One region of the Cupriavidus sp. NPDC089707 genome, then DNA from elsewhere that is predicted to be linked to it. Evidence: predicted binding sites of a transcription regulator. Region 1 holds the regulator's gene; the other holds the start of a gene.
What was found. The regulator sigma-54, encoded in region 1, starts transcription at its own class of promoters, with help from an activator protein. The targets are predictions, from matches to a motif close to TGGCANGNAANCTGCTTT.

Region 1 (3,406 bases):
CAGGTTATCCGTCACGGTGGCGCGCGCCACGCCATGGTTGTTCTCGAAAAGGAGCCCGGCCTGCTCGAACACACGCTTCTTGCTGGTGACGCTGACGTCGAGGGTGATATTGCCGGGTGGCAGCAATTTGGCCAAACGATTCATGGGCGATGCGCAGGATTTCAGTTAGCGGGCGGATCCGCCGTTCCGCAGGGCAGTGCGTGGCTCAGAGGCTGCCGGTCGCCGGCAACGCCGAGGCGTCCGGCCATTATAGAGCAGCGGCCTCCCTGTGATTGTGCAGCGCAGCGCCGCGCCTGTGGGCGTCCGCACCTCAACCGGGCGGGGCAGGATGCGGTTCTGCATGTATGGCGCAGCATACACCCTGCCGCGGCCATTGCGAACATTCCGTCTCAAACGGGTGACAGGCCTTTGCGCAGGCGCCACAGCGCCGCGGGCGCAAAAAAGCCGCGCAATGCGCGGCTTGCCTGTTCAGTTTTGATTCAGCAGCCCTCTGCGGAGCCACCGGGCATTCTCATTGCTGCATCTGCGCTGCGGCCATCTGGTACTTGACCGCTTCGCGGTCGTGGCCTTGCACGCGGTCCTTGTAGCGCAGTACCTGACGGTCCAGCTTGTCGACGAGTGCGTCGATCGCTGCATACAGGTCTTCATGATGCGCTTCAACGAAGATGTCCTTGCCCCTGAGATGTAGATTGATTTCCGCGTATTGCCGACGGTCCTTTTCCTTGTGGTTGTCGACAGAGAGCAGCACGCTAACGCCAATGACCTGATCGAAATGCCTGACGATTCGCTCCAGCTTCGTTTCCACGTACTCACGCAACGGCGGCGTGATGTCAAGGTGGTGTCCACTGATCTTGAAGTTCATAGCGCTTCTCCTTCTGAAAGAGCCTCACCAGGCAGGCGGTGGGCTCGGCTACAAAGACTTGCGGAGATTCACTGCGGGGATCTTCAGGGCTTCGCGATATTTGGCAACGGTGCGACGTGCGACAACGAAGCCTTGCTCACCCAGCAGTTCGGCGATGCGACTGTCGGAAAGGGGATTCCTCGGGTCTTCGGCTCCTATCAGTTGCTTGATCAAGGCGCGGATGGCCGTTGATGAAGCCGCGCCACCGGTTTCGGTGGACACGTGGCTGCCAAAGAAGTACTTCAGTTCGAAAGTACCCATCGGCGTTGCCATGTATTTATTGGTCGTCACCCGGGAGATGGTTGACTCGTGTAATCCCAGTGTATCGGCAATCTCCCGCAAAACCAAGGGGCGCATGGCGATTTCGCCGTGCGTGAAAAAGTTCTTTTGACGCTCGACAATGGCCTGTGAGACACGCAGGATCGTGTCGAACCTTTGCTGGATATTCTTGATCAGCCAGCGTGCTTCCTGCAGCTTCTGCTGCAGGCCCGCGGTACCCGACTCGCCCTTGGCGCCGCGCAGGATCTGCGCGTACATGTCGTTGATGCGCAGCCTCGGCATCACATCCGGATTGAGTTGCGCGATCCAGCCGCCGCCGCTCTTGCGCACGAACACATCGGGCACCACGAAGTCGGCCTCGGGGCGGCTGTATGCATGGCCGGGGTAGGGGGCCAGCGAGCGGATCAGTTCGTGGGCGGCCTTGAGTGCAGGCTCGTCTACCTGCAGGGCTTTTTTCAGGCGCGTGTAGTCGCGCACCGCCAGCAGTTCGAGGTGGTTGTGCACGATGTTCAGCGCCAGCTCGCGCTGCGGGTGCTGCAGCCGGCGCAATTGCAGGCCCAGGCACTCGGCCGCGTTGCGCGCGCCCACGCCTGGCGGGTCGAAGCTTTGCAGCAGCGTCAGCATCGCCTGCACTTCCTCGATCTCGAATTCGAGTTCTTCCGGCAGTTCGGCGCAGATCTCTTCGAGCGTCGCGGCGAGGTAGCCGTCGTCGTCGAGCGATTCGATCAGGAAGATGGCCAGGCCCTTGTCGCGCACCGAGATCTTCAGCGGCGTGAGCTGTTCCATCAGGTATTCGCGCAACGTGGGCTCGGCCTCGCGCAGCTGCATCGGCGTCTTCTCATCTTCGTCGCCTTGCGGGCGGCGGGCGAAGTCGTCCAGGCTCCAGTCGCCGCCGTAGTCTTCGCCGCTGTTGCTGTCGCCGTAGCTGTCGTCGTCGCCTGCGCTATCGGTGCGCGCCTCGCCGTTGCCTTGCGGTTCGGCTGGTGCCGGCGCCGGCGCGCTCTGCACGTTGACCGAGCCATCGGCGGCCACGCGCAGCGGGCTGTCGATCCAGTCGTTCTCGCGTTCGAGCAGCGGGTTTTCCGTGAGCGCCTGTTCGACTTCCTGCTGCAGTTCCAGCGTCGAAAGCTGCAACAGCCTGATCGACTGCTGCAGTTGCGGCGTCAGTGCCAGGTGCTGGGAGAGGCGGAGCTGTAGCGACGGTTTCATGCGACCTATTCTATGCGCATCTTTCCGTTGTTGGAACGGAAATTGCTATCGATGTCGCGGCTTGATCGACGCCGGCAGTGGGCGGCCCACATCCAGATCATGGGGCCGGTAGCAGGCAGAATCAATGGCCTGCCGCTGCGGGCAGGCGGGTACATCACATGCGGAAGTTTTCGCCGAGGTAGACGCGCCGCACCGATTCGTTGGCGATGATCTCTTCGGGCCGCCCGGCGGCCAGCACGGTGCCTTCACTGATGATGTACGCGTGGTCGCAGATACCAAGCGTTTCGCGCACGTTGTGGTCGGTGATCAGCACGCCGATGTTGCGCGCTTTCAAGAAGCTGACGATGCGCTGGATTTCGCCCACTGCGATCGGGTCCACGCCGGCGAACGGTTCATCCAGCAGGATGAAGCGTGGCGACGATGCCAGCGCGCGCGCGATTTCCACGCGGCGGCGTTCGCCGCCCGACAGCGACAGCGCCGGGTTGTTGCGCAGGTGCGCAATCTGCAGGTCGTCGAGCAGCGCGTCGAGCCTGCGGTCGATCTCGGCCTTGGCCAGCGGCTTGCCGTTCTCCACCTGCAGCTCCAGCACGGCGCGGATGTTTTCCTCGACGTTGAGCTTGCGGAAGACCGAGGCTTCCTGCGGCAGGTAGGACAGCCCCATGCGCGCACGCTCGTGGATCGGCAGGCCACTGATGTGGTCGCCGTCGAGCACGATATCGCCCTCATCCAGGTTCACCAGCCCCACGATCATGTAGAACGAGGTGGTCTTGCCCGCGCCGTTGGGGCCGAGCAGGCCGACCACTTCGCCGCTCTTCACGTCCAGCGAGACATCCTTGACCACTGTGCGCGAGCCATAGCGCTTCTTCAGGTGGCGCACGACCAGCGTGCTGCCGCCTTCGAGGACGGCTGTGGCTTGGACGGAAGGCTTTTCGGCGATGGTGGCGGTATCGGTCATTGGCACAGTCTGGCGTTCAGCGTTTCAGGCGGGGACGCGGTCCCCGCGAGGCGTCAGGGTTT
Region 2 (3,406 bases), on a different contig from region 1:
CGGCGATGCGCGCACCGATGCCGCACTGCGGCACGCGGGCCTCTACCTCGGCGCGGAATGGAGCGAGAGCGGCGCCGGCACCTGCGCGGTGGGAACGGCGCTGGTCACAGGCCAGGCACTGACGGTGCACCAGGCCGACCATTTCGATGCGACCCATATCCCGCTGACCTGCACCGCCGCGCCGCTGTTCGACACGCACGGCAACCTGCACGCCATCCTCGACATCTCCGCGCTGACCTCGCCGCACGCCAAGGACAGCCAGGGGCTGGCGTTGCAACTGGTGCGCATCTATGCCGCCCATATCGAGAACGCCAACTTCCTGCGCGCGCACCGGCGCGACTGGATCCTGAAGCTGAACGTGGCGCCTGAGTTCGTCGACGTCAATCCCGAATACCTGCTGGCGCTGGACGAAGCCGGCCGCATCGTTGGCCACAACCACCGCGCCCGGCTGATGCTGGAGGGCGAGCTGGGCGGCGCGGCCGGCGCCACCGTGCTCGGCCAGCGGTTCGAGGCGCTGTTCGGCGCCCGCCTGGAGGACCTGGGCAACTACGTCTACTCCCGGCCCAGCGAGCAGCGGCTGGTCGCGCTGAACCGCAGCGGCGGGTTGCTGTACCTGAGCGTGATGCCGCCCGCGCTGCGCTGGCAGGCACCTGCGAAGGAAGCGCCGGTGGCCATGCCCGAGGCGCTGGCCGCCCTGACCGGCGGCGATGCAGCGCTGCAACAGCAATTGCAGCGCGCCGCGCGGCTGGTCGATTCGCCGATCAACCTGCTGATCCACGGCGAGACCGGCAGCGGCAAGGAGTTCTTCGCCAAGGCCCTGCACCAGGCCAGCGCGCGCCGCGGCGGGCCGTTCATCGCGGTGAACTGCGCGGCGATCCCGGAAACGCTGATCGAGAGCGAACTGTTCGGCCACCTGCCCAACAGCTTCTCCGGCGCCGGCCCGCGCGGCAAGCGCGGGCTGATCCAGGAAGCCGACGGCGGCACGCTGTTCCTGGACGAGATCGGCGACATGCCGCGCGAGCTGCAGTCGCGGCTGCTGCGCGTGCTGGCCGAGGGCGAGGTGCTGCCGGTCGGCGCCGCGCGGCCCGTGCCGGTGCGGCTGCGCGTCATTTCCGCGACGCACCACGGCCTGGAGCAACTGGTGGCCGAAGGACGCTTCCGCGAAGACCTCTTCTACCGCCTGAACGGCGCCCGTTTCGAGCTGCCGCCGCTGCGCGCACGCAACGACCTCGACTGGCTGATGGCGAAGCTGCTGAAGGAGGGCACTGGAGAACCTGTGACGCTGGCGCCGGCGGCTCGCGAGCGGCTGCATCGCCATCGCTGGCCGGGCAACCTGCGCGAGCTGCGCAACGTGCTGGAATACGCGCGCGCCGTCTGCACCGGCGGCTATATCGATGAGCACGACCTGCCCGACGGCCTCGGGACCGCGGCCATCCCCGCGGCACCGCCGCAAGCTGCGGAGATCGCCGGCGACAGCGCCGCCGCGCCGTTCGACCCGCACCAGCTGCCGCCCGAAGGCATGCTGCTGATGCAGTACCTGCGCGCTTCCGGCTGGAACCTGAGCGCGGTCGCGCGCCAGATCGGCATCAGCCGCATGACGCTGTACCGGCGCATGGAACGTTATGGCATCCAGTCGCCTAACCGGCGCGACGGGGCTGACGACGAAGGCGGCAAGCCCGTCCACTGATCGGGCTGGCGATACGGTTGTCCACCCGCTGTACACCTGTGCTGTGACACCTGTCACACCGCAGCGCTCCGCTTTGCCTATCCGCTGCGGGTAATCCCTCGGTTTTTTCGCATTTTTCGCCCTGCGCGCACTGGCACAGCCATTGCAATTTGCCTGTCACCACAACGACAACAGGAGACAGGCAATGGGGCACGCAGCCGTCGCCGGCACGCCACTGGTCGGCATCATCGCCAACCCGATTTCCGCGCGCGATATCCGCCGCGTGATTGCCAACGCCAACAGCCTGCAACTGGCCGATCGCGTGAATATCGTGCTGCGCCTGCTGTCCGCGCTGGCGGCGTGCGGCGTAGGCCGCGTGCTGATGATGCCGGACCGCGAAGGGCTGCGCGTCATGCTGTCGCGGCACCTGGCGCGCCGGCAAGGCCCCGACTCTGGCCTGCCCGCCGTCGAATACCTCGACATGCCCGTGACCGCGCGTGTCGACGACACGCTGCATGCCGCACGCTGCATGGCCGATGCCGGCGTGGCCGCCATCATCGTGCTCGGCGGCGACGGCACCCACCGCGCGGTGGTGCGCGAATGCGGCGGCGTTCCCATCGCCGGCCTGTCGACCGGCACCAACAACGCCTACCCCGAGATGCGCGAGCCCACCATCACCGGCCTCGCCACCGGGCTCTACGCCACCGGGCGCGTTCCCGACAAGTACGCCCTTGCCTCCAACAAGCGGCTCGACATCGTCATCCGCGACGGCGACGGCGGCTTTCGCCGCGACATCGCGCTGGTGGATGCGGTGATCTCGCACGAACACTTCATCGGCGCGCGCGCCTTGTGGAAGACCGACACCCTTGCCGCAGTCTATGTGTCGTTTGCCGATCCGCAGGCCATCGGCCTGTCCGCCATCGCAGGCCTGCTCGAACCGCTGGGCCGGCGCGATCCTGGCGGCCTGGCGATCGAGCTCGCCGCGCCGGGCGAGGGCGAATTCGACCTGCGCGCACCGATTGCGCCGGGACTGCTATGCACGGTGCCGGTGGCCGGCTGGGAACGGCTGGAACACGGCCGCCCGCACCGCGTGCGCCAGCGCAGCGGCATCGTTGCGCTCGACGGTGAACGCGAGCTGGCCTTCGGCCCTGACGACGAAGTCACCGTGACCCTGCATGAACACGCTTTTCGCAGCATCGACGTGGCGGGCTGCATGCGCTATGCCGCGCAGCATCGGCTGATGCGCAGCACCAACCCGTTGCTTACCTGCCTTTCCTGAAGTGCAACCCTTGATAGAACGAAGGAGACAGACATGACAGCCAGAGCTTCGCAAGATCCTGCGCAACATCGCGCCGCGCTGCCGCTCGACAAGGAAACGCTGCTGACGGTGTACCGGAAGATGCGCACCATCCGCGATTTCGAGGAGCGCCTGCACGTGGACTTCGCGCGTGGCGACATCCCGGGCTTCGTCCACCTGTACGCAGGTGAGGAAGCCGCGGGCGTCGGCATCCTCCACCACCTGCACGATGGCGACCGCATCGCCAGCACGCACCGCGGCCACGGCCACTGCATTGCCAAGGGTGTGGATCCGGTGGCGATGATGATGGAGATCTATGGCAAGAAGGGCGGCTCGTGCAACGGCAAGGGCGGCTCGATGCATATCGCCGACCTGTCCAAGGGCATGATGGGCGCCAACGGCATCCTGGGCGCGGGCGCGCCGCTGATCTGCGGCGCCGCGCT

Region 2: the regulator sigma-54 is predicted to act here: its motif matches at 1,819-1,836, upstream of ACIP1U_RS18450 (ATP-NAD kinase family protein).

Annotation. Positions count from the first base shown of each region.
Region 1 covers NZ_JBIVHB010000001.1:75,294-78,699, forward strand. The annotation lists gene ptsN (PTS IIA-like nitrogen regulatory protein PtsN) at 1-144, opposite strand, end outside; gene hpf (ribosome hibernation-promoting factor, HPF/YfiA family) at 512-862, opposite strand; gene ACIP1U_RS00400 (RNA polymerase factor sigma-54) at 911-2,389, opposite strand; gene lptB (LPS export ABC transporter ATP-binding protein) at 2,544-3,344, opposite strand; gene lptA (lipopolysaccharide transport periplasmic protein LptA) at 3,398-3,406, opposite strand, start outside.
Region 2 covers NZ_JBIVHB010000010.1:240,703-244,108, forward strand. The annotation lists gene ACIP1U_RS18445 (sigma-54-dependent Fis family transcriptional regulator) at 1-1,687, shown strand, start outside; gene ACIP1U_RS18450 (ATP-NAD kinase family protein) at 1,872-2,945, shown strand; gene ACIP1U_RS18455 (thiamine pyrophosphate-dependent dehydrogenase E1 component subunit alpha) at 2,979-3,406, shown strand, end outside.